DNA from 2 places in the Solibacillus sp. FSL W7-1436 genome. Region 2 is predicted to be linked to the other one. Evidence: riboswitches for the same ligand, from Rfam matches in the RefSeq annotation. Region 2 holds a riboswitch; the other holds the start of a gene.
What was found. Region 2 has a riboswitch for thiamine pyrophosphate ahead of thiT (energy-coupled thiamine transporter ThiT). Riboswitches for the same ligand answer to the same signal wherever they lie in the genome.
Positions count from the first base shown of each region.

Region 1 (15,171 bases), 740 kb from region 2:
CAATTAACCCGAGTGTAAATCTAGAAGCATATATCGGTATATTAATTTTTCTCAGCAAATACGGGATACCGCCAATATGATCCTCATGTCCATGTGTTACAACCAATGCTTTGATTTTATGTTTATTTTCCTCCAAATAACTTAAATCCGGGATAATCAAATCAACACCCAATAAGCTTTGATCCGCAAATTTCCCACCACAGTCAACAATGATTAATTCCTGCCCATACTCGATGACGTACATATTTTTTCCGATTTCATTAATGCCGCCGAGTGCAAAGATGGATAGTGTATTTTCAGTATTTAGCAACTTCGAGTCCTCCTATAGGATGGATATTTTTATGTGTGCATAAAATTTTGCTTTATACAGTAGTATTTCTAATTTAAAAAGAAACTATACGAAAGCAGTTCACGATGTTTTGAAATAATTCATCGTATTTCGCCCATACTACTATTGAAAGGATTTGATAACGATGCTTAGTGAAAAACAGCTTACTAAATTAAAACGACTGCTCATCGAACAAAAAAGAGAATTAATTGGTGATGTCAATTCAAATGAAAATGAGCTAATTGCACATGCGAGTTTAAGGGATTCTACTGATGAACTTTCCACTATTGATAATCATCCCGCGGATTTGGCAACCGAATTATATGACCGTGAAAAAGATATGGCGTTAAAAGTACACAGTGATGATTTATTGGGCCAAATCGAGGCAGCTTTTGATCGGATGAATGATGGTACATATGGAGTTTGTGCAAAATGCCAAACAGAAATCCCATATGATCGGCTGCAAGCAATTCCGTATACTGCTTTTTGTATTGAGCATAGTGATGCAAAAACTCCTGCAACAGATCGTCCGGTTGAAGAACAACTGCTCCACCCGGCTGTAGACAACTCCTTTTCAAATAGGGAAAAGGATGATGAGCTTCAAGATAACGAAGACTCCTTCCAAATCGTCGCACAGTACGGGAATTCCGATACACCGGCAGATTTTGAAGGGGATTTTGATCACTACAACGATTTATATAAAGACAAAGATGATGAAGATACGTATTCCGCACTGGAAATATTGCATGTATCAAAAGAAGACTATCTTCAAGGGCAAATTTCCAAGGAGTATGCAGATGAAGCACGTAAATATGATTATTTAGAATGACCGCAATATATTCAAAAAGCCGAGAATTCCTGTGTTCTCGGCTTTGATCAATTTATTTCGCGATTTTTAAAATAGGTTTAATCGTAGTTCCTTTTTTAGAGTCTTCAAATGCTTCATTAATTTGTTCAAATTCATAAAACTTTACGAGGCGATCAAAAGGGAATTTACCATCTTTGTAATAGTTGACCAACTCCGGAATAAATACACGTGGTACCGAATCTCCTTCGATAACCCCCATCATTGTTTTCCCTTCTGCCATAATGTCGTTATGGACATCAATTGCCATCTCAGGTGTTACACCTACTATCGCACAAGTACCTAGTGGGCGTAATGCATTTAGGGATTGTTTCACAACTGGCGGCACACCTGTCGTTTCAACTGCATAGTTTGAACCGCCGTTTGTAATCTTTTTCACTTCTGCAACAACATCCACATTCCGTCCATTTAATACATGTGTCGCCCCGAGTTCCTTAGCAAATTCCAGCCGGGAGTCATGGACATCAACTGCGATTATTTGTTTGCAGCCGACTATTTTTGCTGCCATCAGTGCAGATAAACCAACAGCACCGCATCCGTAAATGACAATTGTAGAACCGAATTGTGGGCGGAGTCTATTTAATACAGTTCCGGCACCTGTCTGAATCCCACAGCCAAGTGGGCCAAGCAATGCTAGGTCGACATCTTTATCTACTTTTACAACATTTCGCTCATGAGCAATTGCGTATGTTCCGAATGAGGACTGGCCGAAGAATGTTGCTAACTCGGTACCATCTTTTGAAAGACGTGTTGTATAGTCATCCTGGACACCTCCAAAGTTGAGAGGATTAAACGTATCACATACTGTCGGGTGGCCCGTCAAACAGTTTGGACATGAACCGCAATGTGCAAATGATAAAACAACATGGTCACCCTTTTCTAAACTTGTTACGCCTTCACCCACTTCTTCCACAATCCCTGATCCTTCATGACCAAGAACTGCCGGAAGTGGAGCAATTGCCAAATCACGCGCTACCGCATCTGTATGACAAACACCAGTTGCTACAATTTTAATCAATACTTCATTTGCTTTTGGAGATGCAAGTTCCACTTCCTGCAAGACAAAATCTTTTCCTTGTGCTTCAGTTACAGCTGCTGTAATTTTCATTTCACTGTGTCTCCTTATTTGTTAATTTATTCTCACCTACCTTACTATTCCCAATCATTTTATAATTACACTTCATTATAAAAAGCGGTTCAAAAAGCAAAAAGCGTTATATCTTTATTAATGGGCACAATCAACTGTTTCTGCATTTTAATATGTGCCTGTACGTATATACCATTACGGATCCTATGTCCAAAAACTGTACATTTTTAATAAGTGAAAAGGATTTATTATTATTTTTTATAGTATATTTGTACTTGATGGTATACAGTAAAGTTAAAATTTAGAAGTGAGGGGATACTCATGTCCTGTAAAAACTGTGTCGTATCTGAATTACAGTTTGATATTTTATTAGAAGGTAAAAACAATCTAGCTATGATGGATATGATTGTCGATCACTTTAACCGTCGGAATTTAACGATTACAAAAAAGGAACAGTATGTAACAATACAAGAATCTGGTGTAAGGGAGTTTCTTGACTTCAGCAGGGATTATATGGAGCCTGAACAGATTTATTTTAGAATTGATGAGATGGATTGGAAAACTATAGCTGATATTGAAACAGTTTTGGAAATGCAATGGATTGATGATGTCATACATAGAAATGCAATTGCCAGCTATTCACAGCCTATCGTAAATAATAAAAAAGAAATTTATGCTTATGAAGTGCTTTCACGCTTTACCCGTGAAGATGGAACGCTTATATTCCCTAACGAAATTTTTACAGCAGCAAAAAGTCGTGGCCGCTTGTATGCATTGGACCGTTTATGTCGAATGGCTGCCGTAAAATACGCTGCTGTGCTTAAGAAAAAGACATTTATCAATTTCATACCTACATCGATTTATTCTCCGGAATATTGTCTGCAGTCAACGGTAAAGCTTGCTAAGCTTCTGCAAATTGACCCGAATCAATTTGTTTTTGAAGTTGTCGAATCGGAGCAGGTCGATGATATTGAGCATTTAAAATCGATCTTGAATTACTATAACGAAAAAGGCTTTCAATATGCTTTGGATGATGTAGGAGAAGGGTATAACACACTGGAAATGCTCGCTGATATGAAACCGCATTATATGAAGCTTGATATGAAGTATGTACAAGGTGTAAAAAATGATCTTGAAAAACAACTTACCGCTAAACAGTTTTTAAAGACAGCACTTGAAATTGGCGCAACACCGCTTGCTGAAGGTATTGAAACCGAGGAAGACTTTGAATGGCTGAAACAAATCGGCTATGAGCTTTTCCAGGGTTATTTATTCGGAAAACCAAGCCTCGAGCCACAGCGTTCTATTAGATAAGAAAAAGCTATATGCAGGAGTTTTTCACTACAGCATATAGCTTTTTTCATATCAATCATATATTAATTCTTCGGATCCAAATCCTCAATTGAATCAATATCCATATAAGCTGGTACAACAAAACCATTTTGTGTACCTTTTAAGTTCTCTCCTAAATCTACTATATCTTCCTTATGCTTTTTATAAAATGCATCATGTGTTGTTGGAAGTGCCGCAGAAAGAGAGGCGTCTCCCTCACCGGTAGCAATTGCCTGGAACATAATAGCTGGATCAACAGGAATTACATTTACTTCATATCCTAACTCATTAATCACTTGTTTCATGACACTACTTGATGCTAATTCAGAATCCCATGTAGTAGTAATTAACTTTAATTCTTCCCCGTCCCCTTTTGTAATACCTTCAGTCCATTCATTTACTTTATTTTCGTTATTTTGAATCCACTCCGCTGCAGCCGAATCAAAATCACTATTTGATGCTTCAAGCATTACTTGTTCTACATCTTCCGGTTCCCAATGAAATCGATCAAGAATCGTATACAAATCAGGCAAATCTTTCTCTAATCCTTTTCTTACAAGAGTATTTGTATACTCTTCCCCTCCTAAAGCCCCTTTAGGATCCTCTAGTATTTTTAAATCGTAAGCTGAAAATTTCCAATGGGGCTTCCATCCTGTCACAATAATCGGTTCTTCATTGCGAATTGCTTGATCCAAACTACCGATCATACCGGCCGTTGAACTTTCCTGTAATGTCCATCCCTCTAGATTTTCATATTGTTCTAATGCGTCATACGTTAGACCTGTTATTCCAGCACCAGGTTCAATACCAACTATTGTATAGCCGACCTCTTCACCGATACTGGCTTCTTTTTCAGTTGTATTATCACTGCTTCCTGTATCATCCCCACATGCCGCTAATAATAATGCGGCAGATATCCCTACAGTTAAACCTAAAGTTTTAAATCGTTTCAAAATATTTCATCCCCTAAAATCTGAATTTATCTACCCTCTAAAGCGACAACTTCAATTTAACTACAAGTTGTTACTCATGTCAAACTGGAGGTACTCATTAATAAAGCCCCGTAATGAAAATTTACGGGGCAAACCTTATCTATTCTTTTGGTTTTAAATCTTCAATCGAATCAATGTCTACATATGCCGGTACAACAAATCCATTTTGCGTGCCTTCAAGATTTTCACCTAAATCAACAATATCGTCTTTATGTTTGTCATAAAAGGCTTTGTGAGTTGTCGGTAACCATGGTGCAACTGTTACGTCTCCTTCACCTGTTGCGATTGACTGGAACATAATAGCCGGGTCAACCGGTGTGACTTCAGGTTCGTACCCTAATTGTTCCAGCACAACTTTTATTACACTGCTTGATGCAAATTCAGAATCCCACGGTGTAGAAATGATTTTTACTTTCTCGCCATTTCCTTGTGCTATATCTTTTGTCCATTCACTTACTTTGTCTTGATTATTTTCAACCCAATCGGCTGCCGCTACCTCAAAGTCTCCATCTTCTTGTGCATCATACATGACTTTTTCCATATCTTCCGGTTCCCAATAAAAGCGGTCAAGTACTGTATATACATCAGGCAGGTCTTGTTCCAAACCTTTTCTGGCAAGTGTTTGAATGTTTTCAGCGCCGCCTAAAATACCTTTAGGATCTTCAAGTATTTTCAAATCATAAGCCGAGAATTTCCAGTGCGGTGTCCAGCCTGTCACGATTACAGGTTCTTCATTCCGGATTGCCTTATCCAATGTACTCAGCATTCCGGCAGTTGAACTTTCCTGTAATGTCCAGCCTTCCAGATTTTCATATTGCTCCAATACTTGATGGGAAAGACCAGTCAGACCTGCACCCGGTTCAACCCCAACAACGGTATAATTCACCTGTTCCCCAATACTGGAAGACGATGCGCCTGTTGAATTTTCATTATTTTCCGTATCATCTCCGCAAGCGGCGAGTAGAAGTGCAGAAGACACCCCTAAAGTAATACCTACTGTTTTTATTTTGCTCATCTTCTCATCCCCTAAATTGAAATTTATATCTAAAAAAGTAACAACCTAATACTAACAACGAGTTGTTACTATGTCAAACAGATTCATCCAAAAAAGTAACTCTAAAGTCCGTCGTTCATACTCGTGACTGGTATTATCCAAAACACAAAAAACCTGCAGACAGAAGAAATGAATTCTTCGCCTGCAGGCATTTTTATCATTATTTTGTTATTAAACCATACTTGCCAAAACCGTCTGTACCGTCTCCAATATACTTAATAGCACTGTTTTCATCTAAAACATCAACTGCTTTTTTAGAAGATTCAAATACAACATTTACGCTATCCGGAATTGGAGCGAATTTCCAGTTACCATCTGCTGTCGGATCGATCGTCTTTTCGGCTAAAATATAATCGATAATTGCCTGACGGTTTTCATCCGGATAAATTTCAACCGCTGTCGCATTACGGACACCCGGGAATGTACCGCTTGCACGATAGTTATTCGTCGCTACGATGAATTCCTGTGTCTCATCAATTGGCTGGCCGTTATATTGCAGATTGACGATACGTGATGCTTGTTCGTTTACAACATTTCCGTCCTCATCATATTTCGCCGGTTTTGTTACATCAATTTCATATGTCACACCGTCAATAACATCATAATTGTACGAACGGTATTCAGCATTGATTAATTGCTGTTCATCTGATTTTGCTGCATCAATTTGATTGAATTGACCGGCAGACATCTCAAGCCATTCTTTCACATCCGCACCTGTTACTTTCACGATAGCAAGTGTATTATCATATAAATATAAATCTGCTACATTTTTAATTGCAAGTTCGCCTTTTGGTACAAATGTATAGTATTCAGGATCACTTCTTGTTCCTGCTTTGAATGGTGCACCCGCAGATAGTACTGGAAGATTTTCATACGCTGTACCTTTCAGCTTTTCTTTCACATAAATTGATTGTGCGTCCGTGACAATTTGAATAGAAGGATTATCCTGTACTTGCGAGAAATAACTGTGAATGTTAGCAGTCGTTGTCCCTACTGCCTGACGTACGTACTTAATTGTTCCATCATGCGCTTCTTTTACACTTTCGACAATCTCAGTGCTGACAGTGTCATTATCTTTTGCGATTTCACGTACCGCGCCAGTACCTGTTGTGACATCCCAGGCATCATCTTTTTTCTCGAGCTCCAAATCAATGACCCCTAAATGACTACCGAATTTACCTGCCATAACAATCGGCTTGCCGTTCATTGTACCTTTTTCAATATCTACATTAGTTATAGAGCTATCCACTTTACCAGGGAATACGCCATGAGCATGACCTGTAATGATTGCATCGACATCCTCAATTGTCGACAGCAAATACGATACATCCTCTTCGCCTTTTTCATGTGTAGCATCTCCCATACCTGAGTGTGAAAGTACTACGACAACATCCGCTCCTGCTTCTTTCATTTTCGGAACGACTGTTTTAACAGCTTCTACCGAATCATCGACGGTTACTTTTCCTTCTAAATTTGCTTTGTCCCATTTCAAAATTTGAGGTGGTACAATACCTGTCACCCCAATATTAATCTTCGTTTTTTCACCGTTTGAATCAACAACATCTTTTTCAATCATGACATATGGCTCATACATTAATTCCTTTGTCGCTGCATTGCGCACATTGGCATTAACATACGGGAATGGGGCATCATCTGTTACTTCATCGAGAAATTCCAAACCGTAGTTAAACTCGTGGTTACCGAATGTCGCTGCATCATAATCAAGCGCGATCATAGCAGCAATCGACGGGTGAACTTCGCCGTCTTTTAATTTCGCTACGGACTGGATATATGAGCCAAGTGGCGTTCCTTGAATTGCATCTCCATTGTCAAACAGTACTGTATTTGGGTTTTCCTCACGTGCTTTTTCGATTAGCAGAGCAGTTTTTGCCAAACCTAAACTGTTCGTTGGCGTATCTTTGTAATAATCATAGTTTAAAATATTTGTGTGAATATCTGTCGTACCTAAAATCCTCAAAGAAACCGTCGTATTTGCTTTTACAGGGCTGTATTCTTCCAAAAAGCGCTGAAGAATTTTTTGCATCTGTGCTTTTGTTACAAAATCGTTCGGGCGAATCGTGCCGTCTTCATAGCCTGTCAGTAATCCTGTTGCTACTGCTTTGGCCATTTCCTGGCGATTGCCTTGTCCAATTTTATTTGCATCTTTAAACTGATCCAATACCTTTTCAGAATATGTTTTCCCATCCTGTAATCCTCTTGCTGCAATAAGGAAAGCATGTGTGCGTGTCAGTTTTTCATTCGGTGCAAATTTCGTTGGAGTTTTCCCTTTAATCAACTTTAATTCCACCGCTTTTTCAATATACGGTTTGAGTGAATCAGGTACATCCTGGAATTTGACAGTCTGTCCAGTGCCGACCTCCACTCCCAATGCATCAATTACGGCCTTCACAAACTCTCCACGCGTCATATCTTCATTCGTAGATGCTGGTGCCGCTGAAACTGCTGACATGCCACTTGCTAAAAGTGTTAGCGTTAAGGCTGAAGCAGATAGTTTTTTCAACATTTCTTTCACTCCCATATTCTGTAGTGTATAACAGAACTATCATACTAAATTGACAGAATAGTGGAAAAGAGTATTTTGATACAAGCTATTTCTATTAAAATAGTACTTTTATTACAAATTTTAACTTAAAGCCTATTTACAGTTTCATTCACATTATTACTCTGACTGATTGCCGAAATAACAGCTACTCCATTTACTCCGGTCTGTCTTACAGTGAAGCTGTTTTCAGTGGAGATTCCGCCGATTGCTACAATCGGAAATTTTGGATACTGAGATTTTGCTTCTTCCAATAACTTCAGCCCTACCGGTGCTCTTGCATCATCTTTTGATGTAGTTTGATAAATTGGACCAATCCCCGCATAATCTGCGCCATTTGCCATGGCCAGTTCCAGTTGTTCCATTGTATGAACCGATACCCCGACGATTTTATTTTTCGCAATAGATCTGAACTTCTCCACTTCGATATCTTCCTGTCCTACATGTATCCCATCTGCATCCAATGTTAATGCAAGTTCGACATCATCATTGATAATGAATGGTACGTTGTATATTTTGCACAGCTTTTGGCATTGACTGGCAAATTGAATATATTCATCACCCTTTAAAGCATTTTTGCCTTTTTCCCTCAGCTGAAATATCGTAATTCCTGCCTGTAGCGCGTCTTCCAAAACAAGCAGCGGGTCGCGTTTACAATTGATTGTTCCCATAATAAAATATTTATTTAAATCAAAAGACATGGACATTGCACAACCCTCGCTGTTCATGATAGGCAAAATGATTTGTCGGGCCAAATCCGTGACCAATATTGAGCGGATGACGAATAGCCAGCTGCACATATTTTTTTGCTTCTATAATGGCTCCTTCTATCGACCTTCCTTTTGCCATTTCCGCCGTGATTGCTGCAGAAAATGTACATCCTGTTCCATGAGTATGTTTCGTATCCACTCGCTCGGTTTTCATTTTAAATGGTTGCTCCCCACGAATGAAAACCGTATCTGTCGCATGCTTACCATTTAAGTGACCACCCTTTATAACAACACATTCCAGTCCCAGACTTAATAGATGATGCGCCGCTAACGTTATATCATCTTCCGTTTTAATTGGATATCCAGTCAGGATTTCCGCTTCCGGAATGTTCGGTGTACAAACAGTTGCAAGCGGCAATAATTTTTCCTTAAGGGCCGTTGTTGCCTCCTGTTCCAGTAAACTGGCACCTCCTTTTGCAATCATTACCGGATCAACAATTAGCGGAATTTCTGTATCTATTAGAAGCGCGACAATTGCTTCGATAATTTCGGCACTAAACAGCATCCCAGTTTTAATTGCTTTTATGTCAAAATCATGAAGTACTGCTTTTAATTGAGCTTGGACGAAATCGGCCGTTGTCGGAAAAATCCCATGCACTCCTTCGGTATTTTGTGCTGTCAGTGCAGTAATGACCGATGTGCCAAATACACGCAGTTCCTGAAACGTTTTTAAATCTGCCTGGATGCCTGCACCGCCACCGCTATCCGAGCCTGCAATTGTACATGTAATCATCGTCGTCCTCCTTCCGCTAAATTTTCTAGTTCATTCAAGAAATTTGTGTGGAAAGTTCCCATAGCTGCTACAGAATTGGCACTTGCCTGTTTATATTCATTCAGCAGGGTTTGTAAGTCATTAAACGGTTCTTTACTGTTTGCAAGCACCCCAGCGCAAAAGGCACTCAGCAAGCAGCCGCTCCCTGTCATTCTAGTCACTTTTTCATGACCGCCCGTTACAAATCCGATTCTTTCCCCATCCGTAATAACATCTTGTTCTCCTGTAACAATTACAATAGATTGATATTTATTAGCCAACTGTTTGGCAGTCGCTGCAACATCGATATCCCCATTGCCGCTATCAACCCCTTTTGATGCCCAATCTGCTCCCGCAAGAGCCGCCAGTTCTCCAATATTGCAGCGGATCACATCAATTTTTAGAAGGTCGAGCAGTTGCTGGGCTGTTTCAGCTCGGAATTTCGTCGCCCCTACCCCTACCGGATCCAGAACGACCGGAGTTTGATGTTTATTTGCACTCAGTCCGGCTTGCTTCATCGATGCTACCGTCCGTTCGTTCAAAGTTCCCATATTTATTAGTAATGCATTTGACTGGGCAGCCATTTCTCCCGCTTCTTCTATCGCGTCCGCCATTACTGGTGAAGCCCCCACCGCCAGCAGACCATTTGCTGTAAAATTTGCGACGACATAGTTTGTAATGCAATGAACTAACGGTTGATTTTTATGAATTGCTTGCAGGCTCATTGACATACACTCCTTGTTCCCAGCTTTGCTTTGTCCAAGGCATCTCCCAGAACATCCATTCGTAATAGCAGCTTTTCTTAAAATGTTCCTGCAACACCTTCAGCTTTGCCGGTTGTTCTTTCGCATATCGATCCAGCATCTTTTTTTGTATTTCAATATTTTGAACCATTTCCTCGGATGCGTACAACGCAATCCACTGTTCATAAAGGGGGATATTGGGGCTTGCATCTTTTAGCCTTTGCCCAATTTCCTGATACAGCCATGGGCAAGGTAAAATCGCCGCAAAAGCTTCCGCTACATCTCCATTATGCACAGCATTATACATATGGCTTACATAGTTATAGGCTGCTGGGGCCGGTTCGAATAGTTCCAAATCATCCGATGTCACACCTAATTCTTTAAACGTTGTACGGTGTAACTCCAGCTCTGCATCATGAATAAATTTTGCAGTTTGCAGAAAATATTGAACATCGTCATCCGTTGTCGCTTTTGCAGCTGCAAGTGCAAGAACTTTCGTATAATGCTTCAAATAATAAGCATCCTGCAGCATATAAAACTTAAACTTTTCCAACGGTAAACTCCCATCAGCAATCCCTTGTACAAAAGGGTGATAGAAGCTGGCCTCCCAATAAAAATCCGTTTCTTTCCTTACCTTTTCACAAAATCCCATTGTTACTCCTCCTTATTGTTGGCGGAAGCACAAAAAAGACGCCTCAATATAGAGAGACGTCCCCAAAAAGTGTAAGTACCACTTTTCATTGCTCCCTACGTCCGTATTAACGGCCAGGTTCCAAGGGTCAGGTTTTAACCTTCTCAACACTATTGTGTCCCCCCGCAAATCAAATGCGTGTATATTTGCAAAAGAAAGACTCCACGTAAAAGATACGCGGAGCCAAAGTAAGTACATATGTATAGAGTGTACTTTGCTCCCTACGTCCGTATTAACGGCCAGGTTCTAAGGGTCAGGTTTTAACCTTCTCAACACTTCTGTGTCCCCCCGCAAATGCATTTAATTATCCCGAGTGTAACAAATTAATTCAAATCGGGCAAGTGAATTCAAAAAATTATGAAATTATAACTGCTACTCAGTATCAGCCAAATCTCCTTCTTAAATGGATGACAATCAAAAAAGTCAGATGAATTGTTTTTCATTTCATCTGACCGTCTATTTTGCTATTTCTTCACAACATTAAAATTAGCCCCGATAAGCTGCCAGTTTTGCGGGAATGGCAATCCTAATTTCCAATAGCCGACACCACGTAAATTCAAGCGCTTTACTAAATCGAATTTCGCCTGAATGGAACGCGCGTCCTCAAACCAGACAATATGTGAACGGCCTTGCTCATCATAGTAATTAAAGTATGGGGCCTGTGCTGTATAGTCAAATTGGATAGCCGCATTGTAGCGTTTTGCCACTTCAATTGCACGTTGAGGGCTTATTGCTTCTGCGTAGTCTCCACCTTGAACAAAAGGTAAGGTCCAATCGTAGCCATACAAATTTTGTCCCAGTAAAATTTTATTCGCCGGAATTTCTGTTAATGCATACTGTACTACTTGCTCGACTTGCGGCAGCGGAGAAACGGCCATTGGTGGACCAGCAGAATATCCCCATTCATATGTCATCAGCATAACAAAATCCACTATTTCGCCATGTGCCTTATAATCATGCCCCATAAACCATTCCCCTGGCTGATCCGCTCTCGTTTTGGGCGCCAATGCGGTAGAAACCGTATATCCTTCCGCATGCATGCGTTCGACAGCTCTTCGAAGAAAATTGTTATACGCCTCCCGCTGATCCCCTGAAATACGCTCAAAATCAAAATGGATATCCGAAATATTTCCGATACGCTTTGCTTCTGCTATGATATTGTCCAGCAGCAAATTTTGGACCGCGACACTCTGGAAAATATCCCGTGCAAGCTCAGCGCTAAACTGATAATCTTCGAGATTAGTAATCGCCATTGCTATACTTGTTTTCTCTTGTTCAGCAATCTCGGGCAAAGGATTAATAGTCGGTCCTTTTATTGAACCATCCCGACTCACCTCATAACTGAATACAGCTAAGTACGTTAAGTAAGGGTTTGCCTCACGAACTTGATCCAGCAGCACTTCATTTATTTCATTACCTCTTGGTTCTACATATGCCAAAATTTCTGCAGACCTTTTGGATGGTTCCGGTATATACAATGAGGTGCCGATCATGAGCAGTGCATCCGGACTCAGCCCGTTTGCTTGTGCGAGCGTTAAATAATTCACCTGAAAACGTTGACCAATAGACCATAAGCTATCCCCTGGCTGGACAATATAATATTGCCCTTTCAGTGGAACGACCAATGCTTGCCCGATCACTAACCGAGCGGGCTCCGGAATTTGGTTGGCTTCCACTATACTTTGAACTGTTGTTCCATAAGCCTGTGCGATTGCCCACAATGATTCTCCCGGTTGTACAACATGAATTTGAATTGTCCGTCCTCCTTTTTCTATGTACTAATTTATGAACTATATCCCGTGTTAATGCGGAAAGATAGGTTGGAAATACAGAAGTAATGACAAAAAAACAATTTTTAAACGATTTCATTTATTCATATGCGCAACCGCGTTAACTGTTTCATACTATAGTTGTGAGGTGAAAAAATGCCAAGAGTAAAATACCGGGATGCCGATATCGACTTAATCGCTCGAATGATGCGGGCCGAGGCGGAAGGCGAAGGAAAACAAGGGATGTTGTACGTAGGAAATGTAATTGTGAACCGAGCTATTGCCACATGCCTGGATTTTAATGATGTGAGAACGATTGAGCAGGTTATTTTCCAAGTACAGGGCAATAACTATTCTTTTGAGGCGGTACAAAAAGGGAACATGTTTTATCAAAGGGCCAGAGAAACAGAACGGAAATTAGCAAAACAGGTGCTGGACTATTGGAGACAACATCCAGCAAAGTATGCACTATGGTATTTCAACCCATATGGTCCTTGTCCTCCGACTTGGTACAATCAGCCATTTACAGGGCAATTTAAACAGCATTGCTTCTATGAACCGATAGGTGGTACATGTGACAGTGTTTATCAGGGCTAACTGTATTTACTGCCCACATATATAAGAAAAGCCTTGCACAAATTATGTGACAAGGTTTTTCTTACTTTAACAACTATTTATTTTTATTTGACTGCTGGTTTTTATCATGATTTGTTTTATTGTTTTTATTTTTTAATTTCGAATCGAATTCTTCCGAAAATTCCGCTGTATTATCTTCCGGATTCCGATTGTGACTTGTTGTATTCCGGTGTAATTCTTTATACGTTGAAAAAGGATTATGTGTTCGCGTATTCATCGTCTCTTTGCTGTTTTTGCTCATATTTCATCACCTCCTACTGCCTTAATGTGCTCAGCTTAGGATGTTTTATGCTTTTTTGAAGCTGACTCGATTTTTGTAATGAAAAATTGTCGGAAAGCCATATTAAGTAGGAATTCAAATTGAAAGGAGCATACTAATGGGCAGAGATGATAGTAAGAGTAAAGGAACAAATAAACAATCATTACCGCAAACACCGAAAAACATGAAAATTGCACCCAACAATGTAAAGGAAGAAATTGCAAACGAGCTAACGGAGCTTCATCAGCAAGCTCAAAAAGGAAAACGAAAAAAATATTGATATGAAAATGGCCTTCATCACAGTATGTACTGTAATGAAGGCCTGATTTACTTCAAGACAAAGGTTAGAACTGTCTCGCTTTCGCATTAATTCTCAAAATCTGGTTGTTCAAAGTTACCTCTGTTTCCCCTTTGATTTGAGATTTTTGATGCTTATCGCTCGTCCAGTTATGGTGGATCTTCTTAGATTTTGGATCTGTGAAACCCTTCTTATCCATTCGTTCCGCCTCCCTATGTTTAAAAGTGAATCAATATTAGTATGGCTGTTTTCGCTACAGTTATTCCCTACAAAGATAATAATTGATGATGCCAATCCTGACAATTTCGAATTTCTTCCGCGTATGGATTCACTGCATCCACCAATACTAAAAGTGTGAATCAGTCAATTTTCTTTGGAAAGGATGAGGAACAATGGCTAAGAAACGTTCAGGTACACCTAGCTGGAAACAAAATCACCCGATTACTTTATTATCCAACTCCGTTGAACGAACAGAACGTGCAGTAAAACAGGCAATGTCCCACCCGGAAGAGTTTGCCGTTGAACATGCATTCAATTCAATGGAGCGTACCGAAAATGCGCTTGCCAATGCATTGCAAAGACAGGAGCATTTGGATATTGTCGAGCAAAATATATCCAAACTAGATGAACTAAAGCAAAGCATCCTGGAAATTGATGAAAGTTTGAAGGATTCATAAAAGTCCCCCCGTTACATCTATGGACGTAACGGGGGGCTTTCTTTACATATAGAGTGCACTTAAAAAAATTCCTAAAGCTTCTTCATAAATTTCCCCAAATTGGCTGATTGGCAATGGATTTGTTCCTAGTCCCAGTTCGACTGTAAAACCGGGACGGCGCCAATCCTGAATAAACCAGTCTTTATACCCCGCATAGCTTTCAATTGTCTGCACCGGCTCATATCCGCTTACCCTCGCAAATTCATTGACAAGCGTTTCTGTTTCCGGTGGTTCCAATCCCATGAATCCCCAATAGATAACTTTCCCTTGTGTATGGAAGGCCAGCACGCGCGCGAAATCCCGTTCAATAGTCAGTTCCG
Region 1 covers NZ_JBBOWV010000001.1:122,266-137,436, forward strand. Annotated here, with positions in the region: gene MKX73_RS00585 (ribonuclease J) at 1-310, opposite strand, end outside; gene MKX73_RS00590 (TraR/DksA C4-type zinc finger protein) at 474-1,157, shown strand; gene MKX73_RS00595 (NAD(P)-dependent alcohol dehydrogenase) at 1,210-2,301, opposite strand; gene MKX73_RS00600 (EAL domain-containing protein) at 2,602-3,594, shown strand; gene MKX73_RS00605 (glycine betaine ABC transporter substrate-binding protein) at 3,657-4,565, opposite strand; gene MKX73_RS00610 (glycine betaine ABC transporter substrate-binding protein) at 4,705-5,619, opposite strand; gene MKX73_RS00615 (bifunctional 2',3'-cyclic-nucleotide 2'-phosphodiesterase/3'-nucleotidase) at 5,819-8,182, opposite strand; gene thiE (thiamine phosphate synthase) at 8,308-8,925, opposite strand; gene thiD (bifunctional hydroxymethylpyrimidine kinase/phosphomethylpyrimidine kinase) at 8,909-9,721, opposite strand; gene thiM (hydroxyethylthiazole kinase) at 9,718-10,464, opposite strand; gene tenA (thiaminase II) at 10,442-11,134, opposite strand; TPP riboswitch at 11,210-11,308, opposite strand; TPP riboswitch at 11,375-11,473, opposite strand; gene MKX73_RS00640 (LysM peptidoglycan-binding domain-containing protein) at 11,638-12,894, opposite strand; gene MKX73_RS00645 (cell wall hydrolase) at 13,099-13,539, shown strand; gene MKX73_RS00650 (hypothetical protein) at 13,613-13,819, opposite strand; gene MKX73_RS00655 (hypothetical protein) at 13,956-14,117, shown strand; gene MKX73_RS00660 (YpzG family protein) at 14,182-14,334, opposite strand; gene MKX73_RS00665 (hypothetical protein) at 14,528-14,812, shown strand; gene MKX73_RS00670 (M14 family metallopeptidase) at 14,855-15,171, opposite strand, start outside.
Region 1: it holds a riboswitch for thiamine pyrophosphate, as region 2 does, so the genes downstream of both, tenA (thiaminase II) here and thiT (energy-coupled thiamine transporter ThiT) in region 2, are expected to answer to the same signal.

Region 2 (17,384 bases):
CCGACAGGTTCAGGAAAAACACTGGCCTACACATTACCGATTTTAAATAAAGTAGACGGTAAAAAGAAACAGACTCAGGCATTGATTGTCGCACCTTCACAAGAGCTTGCGATGCAGATCGTTGAAGTGATCCGTGACTGGACAGCAGGAACAGACATCACTGTGCAGCAACTAATCGGCGGTGCGAACTCGGCACGCCAAATTGAAAAATTAAAGAAAAAGCCAACAATTGTTGTCGGGACACCAGGCCGTCTGAATGAATTGGCACGCCAAGGCAAATTAAAGCTTAAAGAAATCGAAACAATCGTTTTGGATGAATGTGATCAGCTTCTTAGCCGCGAGTACCGTGTTGTCGTAAAATCGTTTATCGAAAATGCTGCATTCGGCCGTCAAGTCGTTGTCGTTTCGGCTACGATTACTGAAGAGATCAAGCTTGTAGCAGAGCGCTTAATGTTCGAGCCGATCAGCATCGAGATCAAACCGGAAGATATGGTGAAGTTCGGTAAAGTTGTCCACTCATTTGTAAAAGTAGATGAGCGGGACAAAACCGATATGCTTCGTCGATTAGCCAATATTGAAGGATTGCGCGGATTGGCATTTGTTAATAACATCGACCAAGTACTAATGAAACAGAACAAGCTGGAATACCGTGATGCGCCAATTGTAGCACTTCATTCGGATATGAAAAAAGATGAGCGTAAAAAAGCGCTGGATGCATTCCGAAAAGGGGAAGCACGAATTTTAATCGCGACGGATATTGCAGCACGAGGTTTAGATATTTCAGGTTTAACACATGTTATTCATGTTGATGTACCAAGAACAATCGAGCAATATACTCACCGTTCAGGACGTACAGGGCGTGCCGGTGCAGACGGGGAAGTACTGACTTTACTATCGTACAAAGACGAAAAGACATTCAAAAAATGGTTGCGCGATCTTTCCTTAAAAGGTGTTCAAAAAGTATGGACTCAAGGACAGCTTGTCGAGGGAAATGCCAAGACAGTTACATCAAAAGCAGCACCTGCAGCAAACAAAGCAACTGAGAAAAAGTCGTATCAAGCAAAGTCCAATAAAAAGGGCATGACTTTCAGTAAGAAAAAGGAGAAATAATTCATGACATTCCAAGAGAAGTTAGAGCAATTTGCAGATTTAGCCGTTCGAATCGGAGTAAATATTCAAAAAGGACAATATTTATTAATTAATACATCTACGGATACGCTGGACTTTACACGTATTGTCGTTAAAAAAGCATATGAAGCAGGCGCAAGCCGTGTTCATGTAAACTTGACGGATGCCAGCTTTGAACGTGCCTATTATGAGAATGTTACAGTAGAAGAAACAGCCAATTTTCCGAAATGGGTTGTTGCACAACGTGAAGAATTAATAGAACGTAAAGGTGCGCTTCTCTGGATCGATGCGGAAAATCCGGATTTACTGGCAGGTATCGATTCAGAAAAAATCGGAGCACAGCAAAAAGCAGCCGGTGCAGCATTAGTGAATTACCGTAAAGCTGTTATGAATGATGATATTGCATGGTCAATTATTGCTGTACCTTCGCCGAAATGGGCGGCAAAAGTATTCCCTGATTTACCGGAACAGGAGCAGGTTCCCGCATTATGGGATGCTATTTTCAAAACGGTGCGCATTGGTGAAGGGGATGCCGTAGCGAACTGGCAAACTCATATTGGAAACTTACATGCACGTGCAGAGATGCTGAATAACAAAAAGTATGCGAAGCTTCATTACACGGCACCTGGTACAGACTTGACGATTGAACTTCCGGACAAACATTTATGGAAAAGCGGAAGCAGCGAGGCACCTGATGGTACGACATTCATCGCGAATATGCCGACAGAAGAAGTCTTTACGCTGCCTGCAAAATACGGTGTAAACGGCTATGTATCAAATACGAAGCCACTCGTTTATAAAGGCAATATTATAGATGATTTCAAGCTGACTTTTGAAAAAGGTAAAATTGTTAACGTTGAGGCAAAAGTTGGTCAGGACTTATTAAAGCAGCTAGTTGCTTCTGATGAAGGGTCATCATATTTGGGAGAAGTGGCATTAGTACCGCATGAATCACCGATTTCTTCATCAAATATTTTATATTACAACACATTATTCGATGAAAATGCCTCTAACCATTTCGCAATCGGAGAAGCTTATCCGACATGTTATGAAGGTGGCAAGGAACTTGAAAAGGGCCAACTGGAAGCACTGGGCATTAATACATCGATCACACATGAAGATTTCATGATCGGCAGTGCGGAAATGGATATTGACGGAATTCTGGCAGACGGCACAACAGAACCGATTTTCAGAAAAGGTAATTGGGCATTTTAAAAATTGAAGTGGGGTGAATAAATGCGAAAAATAATTTTCAGTCTTATTTTTTGTATTGTTCTGTTTCCAACGGCAGCATTAGCCAATGAACGGGAAGTTTATATTGCACTTGGCGACTCTTTGGCAGCAGGGCAAACACCTTACAGTCAGATTGATGCAGGTTATACGGATTACATTGCTTTGCAGCTGAAACGCCATGGTAAGCTCGCTCATTTCTCTAAAGAGCTTACTTTCCCGGGCTACCGTGTAGGAAATGTAATCGAAACGGTTCAGTCTGAACAAGCTGCACCATTACTGAATGAAGCAACACTGATTACTCTATCAGCCGGAGCGAATAATCTGTTGCCGCTTATTACACATAGCCCGCAACAGGGAACACTTTCTTTTAGCCAGCTTAGTGCGAATTTCGCATTAAATGAGGTGCGTACCCAAATGGGGGAGCTGCTTTCATTGATCAATGAAAAGGCGCCGAAAGCGACAGTTTATGTACTTGGCTATTATTTCCCTTATGTGAGTGTTCATAAAGAGCAGGCAGATGGAACGGTAGAGGCGGTCCAGCTTTTAAATACGATACTGAAGCAGGAAACTGAAGCAGCAGGGTATATATTTGTGGATGTTTTTGAAGCATTTGAACAGCAGCGCACAGCCTATTTGCCGAATGTGGGGGATGTGCATCCAAACCAGCTTGGATACCGTATCATGGCTAATGAAATGCTGAAAAGTTATAGCGGCAATGAGGCACTCAGTTTGCCAATCGATGCAATGCCGGCCCCAAACCCGAAAACGTTTGAAGAAATACTGCAGCTGCAAAGAGAGTCAGCTGTAGAAGAAGTGCCGTATATCTCACTGCATACGCTGAATCAACCGCTACCGATATTTGTATAAAAAGAAAAAGCATTCCATCAAGAATTTCTTGAAGGAATGCTTTTTTATGTTCAATTACTCGCTAATTTTAACGTCACGTAATTGATAAATGCTGTCAGTACCAACGTTGAAGCCGGAAACTTTATCAGATACACCAGTTAAAGTGTAAGGGTGTAATACGAATGCCATTGGCGACTCGTCTGAGATCAGTTGTAAAGCTTCTTTGTAGATAGCTTCACGTGCAGTTGGATCTGCTTCACGACGACCGTTTTCTAATAATTCATCTACTTTTTCGCTTGTGTAGAATGAACGGTTACCTGGGTCACCATGTTGTGAAGAGTGGAATAATGCATATAGACCGTAGTCCGCATCACCAGTCGGGTTAGACCAGCCTAAGATGAACATATCGTGCTCACCGGCAGCTGTTTTTTCCAAGTATGAACCGAATTCCATTACTTCGATTTCAGCTTGAATGTTTAATTTTTTCAAGTTTTCCTGTAAAACAATTGCAACTTGTTGACGAGCTGGATTGTCATTCGTCCAAATTGTAGTTTTAAAGCCGTCCGCATAGCCTGCTTCTTCAAGTAATGCTTTCGCTTCATCCATGTTGTAAGCCATTGAAGTCACATCTTCTGTGTATCCGAAAATACCAGGAGCTAATGGTGAAATCGCAGGAATACCAAAGCCTTCATAAATACCTTCGATTAAAGTTGGGCGGTCGATTGCTTTAGAGATTGCTTGACGTACTTTTGGATCGTTGAAAGGCTCTTTTTCAGTATTGAAGCCAAGGTATGTTAAAGAAGAAGAAGCCGTTTCTAATACAGAAGCTTCATCAAAACTATTAACATTTGCTACTTGAGCAGGCTCTACTGCACCGATGATGTGTGCATAACCTGATTCTAATTCCGCAACACGAGTAGCTCCTTCAGGTACTACTTTGAATGTTACAGAATCAATGTGTGCCGGAGTGCCAGCGTATTCTGCGTATTTAACTAACTTAATTTCAGTACCCGGAGTCCAGCTTTCAAATTTGAATGGACCAGTACCAACAGGGTTTGTTCCGATTACAGAACCCGCATTGACTGATGAATCAGCTTCCATTGCAGCGTAATCTTCTTCAATTGATTTTGGTGAAATGATGCTGCCACCATTATGCGTTAAATGAGCAAGTAATGGTGAGAACGGGTATTCAGTTACAAATTGAACAGTAGATTCATCTACTACTTTAACTTCTGTTACCATCTCAAATAAGAAAGCACGTGGAGATGCAACTTCCGGATCTAATAAACGGTCGAATGAAGCCTTTACAGCCTCAGCGTTAAATTCTTCACCGTCATGGAAAGTAACACCTTGTTTAAGCTTGAATTCCCAAGTTACATCGTCTACTTGAGTCCAAGATTCTGCAAGACCAGGTACTAATTCCCCGTCTGCATCACGGTTTACTAAAGTTTCATAAAGGTTTGATTGAATGTTAGATGATGGTACGTCATTTGAACCATGTGGATCCAATGAACTTGCATCAGATAACTCGGCGATAATTAAGTCGCCGCCACCCGCAGCCTCCTCTGTAGTACCAGAGTCAGTATTTGTTTCAGTTCCAGTGTCTCCGCTATCTTTTGATGTGTCTTCTGAATCATCTCCGCCGGCACATGCTGCTAGCACAAGTGCAAGTGTAAATGTAAGAAGTAGCATCCATAGCGACTTTTTAGAAAATGACATGTTGGAAGTCCCCCCATTTAGTTGATTTTAGAATATTACAAAAATGTAATTTCTGTTAATAGAATAGCACATGATCCCATAGCATCAAATACAAAAAAGAAAAAAACTTTTTTAAGTAGAAAAATTATGTATTTTATAGTATCTTATTATAATATTGTTAAATTCAGAAAAATGATAAAAATATAACAGAACCAAGTTTTTGGTTATATTTCCAGATAAAAGTATATTATATAGGTATAACTTTTGAACTAAAAAACATAAAAATATTAAAATATTCTGAATTTTAGTAAAAAAATATTATGTTGAAATGTTCAGATTTCACTCTATATACTAATGCTTATACAAATTTAATATTGTTGTAAGAAGGAAAATAAAATTTGAAAGGGTGAATTATATGAGTACAACACAAACAGAACAAAATCCTTCTACTGTGAGAAAAAGCAATCCCCGAGCTGAAGCATTTAAAACGTTTATGAAGCGTCTATTAAAAAATAAAGCGGCAGTAGTTGGTGGAATCATTATTCTTTTTATCATTTTAGTAGGGATATTTGGACCATTTTTAGTAAAGACAGATCCGAATGCTCAAAATATTTTAAACAAACTGCAACCACCTTCAAAAGAGCATTGGTTTGGTACTGATAACTTCGGGCGGGACATTTTCTCCAGGATTGTTAACGGTACGAAGCTGACGCTGACGGTTGGATTTTTATCCGTATTTATTGGCGGAGTTATCGGAGTCGTCATAGGAATTATAGCGGGATACTATGGAGGGGCAGTAGATACAATTACGATGCGTCTTATGGATATTTTGCTGGCATTCCCTGGTATTTTACTGGCACTTGCGATTGTATCAGTATTAGGCGGCAGTTTAATAAACGTAATTATTGCGGTTGGAATATTCTCGATACCGGCATTCGCCCGTATTGTCCGAGGTTCGACCTTACAAGTGAAAAAACTCGAGTACATTGATGCAGTCAAAGCACTCGGTGCATCAGATATCCGCATCATCTTTAAGCATATTTTACCGAATATTATGTCACCTATTATCGTACAGGCAACGATGCGTATTGCAACGGCGATTCTGACAGCTTCCGGTTTGGCATTCCTAGGTTTAGGCGCACAGCCGCCAGCAGCGGAATGGGGAGCTATGTTAAGTGATGGTCGTGCGTTTATGCATAATGCGGGACATATGGTATTAATTCCTGGAATGATGATTGTTATCGTAGTATTGGCATTTAATATTTTTGGTGACGGGTTACGTGATGCACTTGATCCGAAGATGAAACAATAGGAGGTGGAACAGTAAATGACTAAATATATTATTCGTCGTTTATTACAAACGATTCCCGTACTGTTTGGGGTTTCAATTTTAGTATTTTCATTGATGTTCCTAATTCCTGGAGATCCTGCCCAAGTAATGGCAGGGGAAGGTGCATCTGAACAAACGGTAGAAAATCTACGTGAAAAACTGGGTCTGAATGATCCGCCATATGTGCAATACGGCCGGTTTTTAGGAAATGCCCTGCAAGGTGATTTAGGAAATTCCATTCGCAGCGGACGCCCGGTAATGGATGAAATTCAGGCACGTTTTTGGATTACAGTTGAGGTATCTGTATATGCCACAATTTTAGCTGTATTTATCGGTTTAATTGCCGGAATCATTTCGGCAGTTCGCCATTATACACTTACCGATGTATCGATCATGATTGTCGCACTTTTCGGTCTTTCAATGCCGAACTTCTGGTTAGGTTTACTCTTGATCCAATGGTTTGCATTAGGGAACCTGCCATTCGATATGGACCTGCCCGAATTTCTGAAAATGCGTCCTTCCGGATGGGGAGATTCATGGCGCCAAATTATTTTACCTGTCGTAACACTGGGGACAGGGGGAGCAGCAATCATTGCTCGTATGACACGTTCGTCAATGCTTGAAGTAATCGGTCAGGATTATATCCGTACTGCTCGTGCAAAAGGTGTATCAGAACGTATCGTTATTTACCGCCATGCACTGAAAAATGCGCTGATTCCTGTTGTAACAGTTATTGGTCTGGAATTTGGCGGTTTCTTGGGCGGTGCTGTATTAACTGAGACGATTTTTGCTATCAACGGCATGGGACGTCTCACAATTGATGCAATCAGGCAACGGGATTTCCCGATTGTTCAAGGTACTGTACTTGTAATTTCACTATTATTCGTAATTGTAAACCTGCTTGTTGATATTTCTTACAAGTTCTTAAATAAACGAATTGACTTGAACTAATGAAAAGAGGTGTGGCAAATGAATGAAATGGAAAACATTTTAGTCGTAAACAATTTACAAACTTCTTTCGGCACGGATGCGGGAGAAGTACGTGCTGTTGATGGTGTAAGCTTTACTGTTCCAAAGGGTAAAACAATCGGGATTGTAGGAGAGTCCGGTTCCGGAAAAAGTATCACATCACTTTCAATACTGCGCTTACTTGCATCAAACGGTAAAACGAAAGGCGGCGAAGTTCTTTTTAAAGGGAAGGACTTGCTGAAGCTTTCTGAAAAAGCGATGCGTGATATTCGGGGAAACCAGATTTCTATGATTTTCCAAGAGCCGATGACATCGTTAAACCCGGTTTATACAGTTGGCCAGCAGATTAGTGAAACAATCCGGATCCATAAAAAACTGGACAAAAAAGCAGCGATGCAGCAATCCGTAGAGATGCTGAAGCTTGTAGGTATTCCATCACCCGAAAAGCGTGTTAAGCAATACCCGCACGAACTTTCAGGGGGGATGCGTCAACGTGTAATGATCGCGATGGCACTGGCATGCGACCCGGAAATTTTAATTGCGGATGAGCCTACAACAGCGCTGGACGTAACGATACAAGCGCAAATTCTGGAACTGATAAAAGACCTGCAAAACCGTTTAGGCATGTCTGTTATTATGATTACCCATGATTTAGGTGTAGTAGCGGAAACATGTGATTATGTGGCAGTAATGTATGCAGGACAAGTTGTAGAATACTCAGATGTCCGATCATTATTCAAAAATCCGAAGCATCCATATACGTTAGGCTTACTTAATTCATTGCCACGTCACGATGTGGAACAGGAAAAACTGATTCCGATTAAAGGAATGGTGCCAAGCCCGCATGAAATGCCGGTAGGATGCCGCTTTGCTCCACGTTGCCCTGTTGCAATCGAGCTTTGCCATAAAAAACAGCCGGATTTACTGAATACAGATGACAACAGTTCAGAGCAGATCCGCTGTTGGATGTATTCGGATGAATGGGATGGAGAATCGGAGGTGACGCTATATGGCGAAAAAAGAACTGTTAAAGGTTGAAGGACTAAAACAGTATTTCCCGATTAAGGGAGGATTTCTGGGCCGTACAGTCAACCACGTAAAAGCGGTAGATGATATTTCCTTTACGATTTATGAAGGAGAGACTGTCAGCATTGTAGGAGAATCGGGCTGTGGTAAATCTACGACAGGCCGTGCGATTTTACGTTTGGAAGAGCCGACAGATGGTTCCGTAGTATTTCAGGGGACGGATATTACGAAAATTCCGAAAGGCGAAATGCGTAAATTCCGCAAAGATCTGCAAATCATTTTCCAGGATCCGTATGCTTCGATCAATCCGCGTCAGACAGTTGCAAGTGTGCTGAACGAAGCGATGCATATTCAAAATGTACTGCCGCCAAATCAGCGACGTGCCCGTATTGAACAACTGCTTGAAACGGTTGGATTACGACCATATCAGGCAGACCGCTACCCGCATGAATTCTCGGGTGGTCAACGTCAGCGTATCGGTATTGCCCGTGCGCTCTCGGTTGATCCAAAACTGATTATTTGTGATGAAGCGGTATCTGCGCTGGACGTATCGATTCAGGCGCAAGTGCTGAATTTACTGGAAGAGCTGCAAAATGAATACGGTTTAACTTATTTATTCATCTCGCATGACCTAGGGGTGGTACGTCATATTTCGGATCGTATTATCGTAATGTATTTAGGGAAAATTGTAGAGATTGCCGATAAAACAAGCCTGTTCGAAAACCCGCAGCATCCTTATACGAAAGCATTATTATCAGCGATTCCCGTGCCGGACCCGGATGCTGTAAAAAGCCGTATTGTTTTAAAAGGTGATGTGCCGTCACCTATCGATCCGCCACAAGGCTGCCGATTCCATACACGCTGTCCATTTGCGACAGATAAGTGCAGAACGGAAGAACCTGTTTTGCGTACATCTTCCATTATGAAGAATACGCATGAAGCGGCATGCCACTACATGGAAGAAATTTCAGCCGGCAAAATGGCTGTAAAGCAGTAATTATCGAAACCACATCGTACGAACGAATATTCGTACGATATGGTTTTTTTATTTTCGCTCATGTACACTTATAGTTATAAGATAGGAGGCGGTATTCATGAAAATTTTCCATACAGCAGATTGGCATTTAGGAAAAATAGTACAAGGTGTATCGATGACGAAAGACCAGCAATTTGTGCTTGAACAGTTTATCGAAGAAATCAGAAAAGAAAAGCCGGATGTCATTATTATAGCCGGAGATTTGTATGATCGGTCAGTACCACCGACAGATGCGATCCAACTTTTAAATAAAACATTGAAAGAAATTTTAGTCGATGAAAAAACGCCGATTTTAGCAATCGCTGGAAATCATGATAGCGCTACACGTTTAAATTTTGGCAGTGAATTTATGAAGGCGAGCGGTTTACATATCGTCGGTCATTTAGAAAAGAATATCGATCCGGTCATCATGCATGATGAATACGGGGAAGTTCATTTTTATTTAGTTCCTTTTGCAGAGCCGTCAATTGTACGGGCATTATTTGACGATCAGTCCATTACGTCGCATGAAGCGGCGATGGCGAAAATCATTGAACAGATTAAGCGGACAATGGATAATACGAAACGCAATATTATCGTCGGGCATGCGTTCATTACAAAAGACGGGATGCCGGAGCCGAATACAAGTGACTCCGAACGTAAATTGACGATTGGCGGGACGGAATGTATCAGCTCAGTATTATTCGAACCGTTCTGTTATACAGCGTTAGGACATTTACATCAGGCGCACTTTGTCGCAAACGAGAAAATTCAATATTCCGGATCGCCGCTTAAGTATTCAGAATCTGAAGTGACACATAAAAAGGGTTTTTTGATTGTCGATTTAAAAGAAGACGGAACAGTGGCGATTGAAAAAAGAATGCTTACCCCAGTGCGGGACATGCGCATTGTGACAGGAATGCTTGAAGATATATTGCAGCATAAAGTAAATGACGATTATGTATTTGTTAAATTACAGGATGAACATTATGTGAAAGGTGCTGCCGAACTTGTCCGCACTGTTTATCCGAATGCTTTGCATATTGAACGAACAGTTGTGTATGAACAGCTTGAACAGCATGCGACGACAATGAACCGTGTTCAAATGGATGATTCGGAACTGTTTGAGCTATTTTATACGGAAATGACAGGCAAGCCTTTAAGTGATGAAATTAAAGAGATTTATACTGAGGTTTTAGAGCAGCTGATCGAAAATGAACGTGAAAAACAGGAGGTGCTGTAACGATGAAACCAATCAGATTATCGATGACAGCATTTGGACCGTATCATCAAAGGGAAGTCATAGATTTTACAAAACTCCATGAACATGGAATTTTTGTCGTTTCCGGTGCAACCGGCGCGGGGAAAACGACTATTTTCGATGCGATTACATTTGCACTTTATGATTCCGGAAGTGGAGAGGATCGGGAAAAGTCGCTGTTTTTGCGCAGTGATTTTGCGGATGAATCAGTTGATACGGAAGTCGAACTTGAATTTGAAGTACGCGGTCGCCTTTACCGTATTTGGCGGAAGTTTGGTCATGACGGTGCAAGTGCAAAGCGCGAGTTTTTTGAGATTACCGATGGGGTCATTGTACCCGCTGTTGAAAAGTTTCAAGTGAAGCTCATTCAGTCGAAAGTCGAAGAACTGATCGGCTTAACGCAGTCCCAATTTAATCAGATCGTTATGCTGCCGCAAGGGGAATTTCAAAAGCTCCTCACATCGGAATCAAAGCATAAAGAGGAGATTTTCCGGAAAATATTCAAAACGGAACGCTTTACGAAAATGGTGGAACTGCTGAAAGAGAAAAAGAATAGTGCTGAAAAACATTATGAACAAGCAAAGATGCAACAGGACAACACAATTCATGAAATCCGGTCCCGACTCCCACATAGAGAGTCTGAACTGTTTTCATCGCTGAACAATGATGTTATTAATCTGTACCAAGTAAAGAGTGCCTTACTGACAGAACAGCAACATTACGAAAATCAATGTACAGCATTAAAAGAGGAATATGATTCTTCAAAAAAGGAGTTAAAAAAGTTAGTTAAAACATTGAATGATCAAAGGCTGTTAAATGAGCGGATTGAAAAGTTTCTAATGCGGAAAGCGCGGCTCGAAGAATTACTCGAACAAAAGGATAAAATACAAGCAGAACAGCAGAAACTTGTACTGGCCAAAAAGGCTAATCAGATAGAGCCGTTAGAACGTGAATACGTGAAGGTGAAACGGCAGCTTGAACAAGCGGAAGTCTCCTTGCAAAAAGCAAAGGCTGACTATGAACGTGCACAGTCACAACTTCAGCAGGCGACAGATCACTATCAGGAGCAAAAGCAGCAAGAACCGTTGTTGGATAACTATACGAAATCAATTTCGCAGCTTGAACAGCTTGTACCGATCTATCAATCAATTAATACACAACGGGAAAATGTGTCAATGCTTGCTGAAAACCAAAAAAACGCAAAGCAATTATTTGATAAGCTGCAAAACGAAGCATCCTCTTTAAAAGAAAAATATCAACAGCAGCAAGCCATCATCAATGAACTGGAAGATGCGACAGTAACGTACCATGAAACATACGAAGCACATGCTGCATTAACACGGAAAATTGAAATGGTAAAAGAAGTGGATGCAATTCAGATGAATGTCGATGCTTTAGTGAAACAGCTTGCCGGTAAAAAACAAATTGCTGATGAAGCCCAACAGAAGCTGCAAAATATGGAGCAGCAATTACGCAGCAATCAGGCATCCTTTTTAGCAGCATCATTACAGCATGGTGAAGCATGTCCTGTATGTGGAAGCACAGAGCACCCAGCTGTTCATAACAGCGAAGCAGTTGTCATTGACGACAATGTATTGGCACAGCTCCGTCAGGAAGGCGATCGGGCGATGCAAAGTTTTTACCAGGTCAATTCGAAAGTAGATGTGGAAAAGGCAACATTGGAGCAGAAAAGAAGTGCGCTTCATTCACTTGGCGCAGAGCCTTCACAACTACATGAATATGAACAGCGATTAACCGAGCTGACTGCGCAATTGACGAAGCAGAAACAGCAGCAGGCACAGCTTATCACTGAAAAGAAAGCGATGGCACAGCTTTCAGAAAATAGAGAAGTGCTGCAAGGTCGCATTGAAAAAGGGCAGCAATATGTAATCGATATCGATAAACAATATGCACAGGAAAAAGGGAAGCTTGAGCAAAGCGAGCAGTCATTATTGCCTCAGTTTTCTACATTGGATGAAGTAACAATTGAATTGGCAAGCCAGCAGCAAAAACATGGCCAGTTAAAAATTGCGATTCAAAATGCACTTGAAGCGATGCAAAAAATGCAATTGGATGAAAAATCCTGTGAAGTGAATCATCTGCATGCGAAAAATCTTGTAGGAGAGAAACAGCAGGAATCTACTTCAGCACAAAAAGCATTTGAGTCAGCATTGCAGCAGGAAGGTTTCGATTTAGAAACGTATAAGAGTGCGTTATTACCTTTAAATGTACAGCAGCAAATTCAGGATGCGGTTGAAGCGTATAAGCAAAATGTGCATACATTATCTGTTCAAATTGCCGAGGAAGAACCTTTACTTGAAGGAAAAGAACAAGCCGATTTAACGGCGTGTGAGCAACAGATTCATGAGCTGAATGAGCAGATCGAGGCACAGTATTCCAAAATAACACTGATCCAGTCCTATGTGGAGCAATGTAAGGAGACAAGCGATAAACTTGACCAATCAGCACAGCAGATTGAAAGTTATAAAGCGAAACTGATGCAAGTCGAACATGTTTATAATTTAATTCGTGGTCAAAATGATGCGAAAATTTCATTTGAACGGTTTGTACAAATGGGCTATTTGGAAAAAGTGACACATGCGGCAAATGAACGTTTGCGTGTCCTATCTAATGGCCAGTACTTCCTGAAATCTACAGGAAGGAAAGAAGGAAATGCCCAAAGCGGACTCAGCATTGATGTATATGACAGTCATACAGGGCAAACGCGGGATGTAAAAACACTGTCCGGCGGTGAAAAATTCAACGCCTCACTCTCATTGGCGTTAGGTATGGCCGATGTTATTCAAAGTGTTCAGGGAAGTGTGCATATCGATACAATGTTTATAGATGAAGGCTTCGGTACTTTGGATGAGGAAGCGTTAAGAAGGGCAATCGATATATTGATCGACCTTCAGCAAACAGGCCGCTTAATCGGCGTCATTTCCCATGTGGCAGAACTGAAAGCAGCAATGCCCGCCATTTTACAAGTGCAAAAGCTAAAAGAAGGTTACAGTAAAACAGAGATTATCATTAAATAAGAAAGACACATTTCCCTCCAGAAAGCGGGAAATGTGTTTTTTGCATTAACGTTTTGGAGTTCGTCGTGTAGTTGCTGGTTGGGGAGTTGATTTTTTGCTGTCCATCATTTTTTTTATGATCGGATACACGATTGGTCCATATTTAATTGCTGTCTTAATGAGTTTATTTAATTTCATTAGTAAACACTCCTTAACGAAAACATTTCGTATAAAAAATATACCCAAATCAGGAGCTGTTATAAACATTACCGTAAAACTTTAATCGCTTGAATGAGATTCCATATTGCCAGGATGAACGTAAACACAACTAATAGAATAAATCCGATAAAATGCGAACTGATGAAAAAATCCTGTATACTCAGGGTCAAAGTATCATTCCAGGAAAGAACAGAGGTTAAAAAGTAAATCGTATACAAAATCCCTAACACTATCGGAATAAGTTGGGAAATAAAAGCTTTTTTAGAATGGTCTTTAACGGCATTATCTTTTGTAACAATAAATATAATCAACGGTAAAATAAACGGTGCAAAATAAAAGCTCAAATAGCTCAGTGCACTTAACCCTTTCGATTCCATTATTTATCACTCCTTCGCCTCTAGTATATGTAATTCTAGTACATTTAAAAATAATAGCTGTTGAAAGTTGTAAAAATATTCGTTACAATGAGCATGTTCAAACAATAAAAATTAGATGTACCACAAGGGGTGCCGAGAAAGTCGGCTGAGATTGTGCACGGGATTGCACTGACTCTTTGAACCTGTAAGTTAGCACTTGCGTAGGGATGTGGATAGAATCCGACTGTTCAAACGATAGTCAGGCTTTTGTCCTGATTATCGTTTTTTGCTTTTTCTAGATACCTGGAAGAAGTAAAAGTTCCATTCTATCCCTCTTCACTTTTGTTACATCGGATAAAAGAAAGGGGCATTGTTATGGACAGAAAGAAATTATTGATGATGGTGGAAATAGCGATATTTGCTGCCATCGGACTTGTATTGGATCAAGTATCTTTTAAAATGTGGGCACAAGGCGGGTCCATCAGCTTTGTAATGGTACCGATTATGTTAATGGCCATCCGTTGGGGATTAACGGCAGGACTTGCAACAGGCTTGCTGATCGGCATTATGCAAATGATGTTCGGGGCTTATATTGTACACTGGCTTCAGGCAATTTTGGATTATGGTCTTGCCTTTACAGTAGTAGGATTAGCAGCAATTGTAAGAAAGCCGTTATTACAGGCAACACAATCGCTTAATAAAGTGAAAATGGCACTTTATATCGTCATTGGAGCACTTATAGGTGGTGCTTTAAGATTTGTTTCGCACTTGCTTGCAGGTGTCGTGTTCTTTAAAGAATATGCAGGCGATGATAATGTATGGGCCTATTCAATTATTTACAACAGTACTTATATGGTACCTGCTACAATACTGACGGCAATTATCGCAGTTATTTTATTCACATCTGCACCCCGCTTACTGCAAAAAGTAAAAACAACATAACGATTAAAAAGCTTAAGGCTTGCAGCGAGGAATAATTCTCCAGCTGCAAGTTTTTTCCTCATTATATAGTAGAAAGTCGTACTAAATTAGTAATAAAACGCCAAATTTTAAAATCCTTGAACAATTACAACCGATTTTAAGTATGCTATAGTTAAGGGTAGACATTGTTTAAGAGGAAGGAAGTTACACATGATTGTTACTACTCAAGAAGAAATACAGGCGTTTAAAAAAATTGGACGCATTTGTGCTGAAATTCGTGAGGCGATGAAAGCTGCGACAGTACCTGGCGTGACAACGAAAGAATTGGATGAAATTGCTGGCCGTATGTTTGCGGAAGCAGGCGCGGTTTCCGGTCCTAAAGGCGAGTATGATTTTCCGGGATATACATGCATTTCAGTAAATCACGAAGTTGCACATGGTATTCCAGGTAACAAGGTTATTAAGGAAGGCGATATCGTAAACATTGATGTTTCGGGCTCTTTAAACGGGTATTTTGCAGACACAGGTATTTCTTTTGTCGTTGGTGAAGGTTATGAAGATAAAGAAAAACTTTGCTCTGTAGCAAAATCAGCATTTGATCGTGCAATGACAAAGGTTAAAGCAGGTTCAAAATTAAATCAGATCGGTAAAGCGGTAGAGCGTGAAGCACGTGATCACGGTTTGACAGTAATTATGAACTTAACTGGCCATGGTTTAGGTAAATCATTACACGAAGAGCCAAACCATGTATTGAACTATTACGATGCTTGGGATACAACGATCATGAAAGAAGGTATGGTGTTAGCAGTTGAGCCGTTCATTTCGGCGAAGGCTGAACATATCGTGGAGTCAGGTGACGGCTGGACATTCATTACACCGGACAAATCATTAGTTGCCCAAATCGAACACTCGATTATCGTAACAAAAGATAAACCGATCATTTTAACAACATTGGAAGACTAAGCTATAAACGCGGGGCATACATAAGTGCACCCGCGTTTTTTGTTCTATAAAAACTAGGTGAAAACATAAAATAATCAAATGATTCAAATAAATGACTGCAACAATTACCAATTCCATACACTTTCAAGTAAAATATACATAAATATATGGAGTAGGGGAGGCAGCACTATTTGAAAAAGCTAAAAGATGTGGATTTATCGCAAAAACTGGAGAAGGAAATCTATAAGAAGCAATTGAAAGCTTTACAATACGAAATGCTAAATGCCCAGCAGTTTTTATTCAACAATAAAATCGGACTTATTATTGCATTTGAAGGAATGGATGCAGCGGGTAAAGGGGGAGCGATCAAGCGATTAACAGAACGCATTGATCCGCGCGGGTTAATGGTCTGGCCGATCTCCGCCCCTCAGCCCCATGAAATGCGGTATCATTATATGCAACGTTTCTGGAGAAAGTTGCCGCAGCATGGTCAGATCGCCATTTTCGACCGCTCCTGGTATGGGCGGGTACTTGTGGAGCGCATAGAAGGATTTGCTGAAGAAGCGGAATGGAAACGTGCTTATGACGAAATTAACAGCTTTGAGAAGCAACTGACAGATGAAGATTATATAATGATAAAATTTTGGATTCATATCGACTCGGATGAACAGCTTCAGCGTTTTAATGAAAGAGCTGCAGATCCGTACAAGTCATGGAAACTAACAGCCGAAGATTGGCGGAACCGTGATAAATTTGATTTATACTGCGAGGCAGCAGATGAAATGTTCGAAAAAACCGATTCTGAAAACGCCCCTTGGCACTTAATACCAGGGAACGACAAAAACTATGCACGTGTTCAAGTACTAAAAGAAACAATAGCCCATATAGAAAAAGAAATTACTAAACGGGGTATGAAGCTGACGAACATTTTCGGGAAAGATACTGAAACAGCTGCAGATAAAGAAAAAACGGAATCTATAGATATAAAGCCAAAGCCTGTAAAATTAAAAAAGAAAAAGTTGAAAAAACAGTAGGCAAGCTTTGAAATGAAATGAAGGTGGTTCAATGAAAAGCTTATTCAAGCTATTTCACAAGAAGGAGGGTCCAATGGTTCGACTTATTGGGCAACAATGTTCGCTTCGCACATTCACGCCGTCCGATGCGAAAGGGTTGGCAAAATTATTAAGAGACAATAAAATGTATTGGTCCGAATTTGAGCCATTACATCGTGATGAATTTTATACCGAACAAGTACAGTATAATAAAATTTTGGAAAGCATACATTTGCTGCAGTCAAACCGGGAGTTTTCTTTCGGGATTTTTTACAATGCGACAGGCCAGTTGATCGGGCATATTTCACTTTATTCCATTAAACGTTTACCCTATTCAAGCGGTTTTATCGGATATTCGATGGATGAGAATT
Region 2 covers NZ_JBBOWV010000001.1:859,956-877,339, reverse strand. Annotated here, with positions in the region: gene MKX73_RS04465 (DEAD/DEAH box helicase) at 1-1,110, shown strand, start outside; gene MKX73_RS04460 (aminopeptidase) at 1,114-2,343, shown strand; gene MKX73_RS04455 (SGNH/GDSL hydrolase family protein) at 2,365-3,228, shown strand; gene MKX73_RS04450 (glutathione ABC transporter substrate-binding protein) at 3,283-4,926, opposite strand; gene nikC (nickel transporter permease) at 5,321-6,217, shown strand; gene MKX73_RS04440 (ABC transporter permease) at 6,233-7,186, shown strand; gene MKX73_RS04435 (ABC transporter ATP-binding protein) at 7,205-8,242, shown strand; gene MKX73_RS04430 (ABC transporter ATP-binding protein) at 8,214-9,227, shown strand; gene MKX73_RS04425 (exonuclease SbcCD subunit D) at 9,325-10,488, shown strand; gene MKX73_RS04420 (SMC family ATPase) at 10,491-13,544, shown strand; gene MKX73_RS04415 (DUF4870 domain-containing protein) at 13,790-14,119, opposite strand; TPP riboswitch at 14,235-14,343, shown strand; gene thiT (energy-coupled thiamine transporter ThiT) at 14,474-15,040, shown strand; gene map (type I methionyl aminopeptidase) at 15,230-15,982, shown strand; gene MKX73_RS04400 (polyphosphate kinase 2 family protein) at 16,153-16,995, shown strand; gene MKX73_RS04395 (GNAT family N-acetyltransferase) at 17,069-17,384, shown strand, end outside.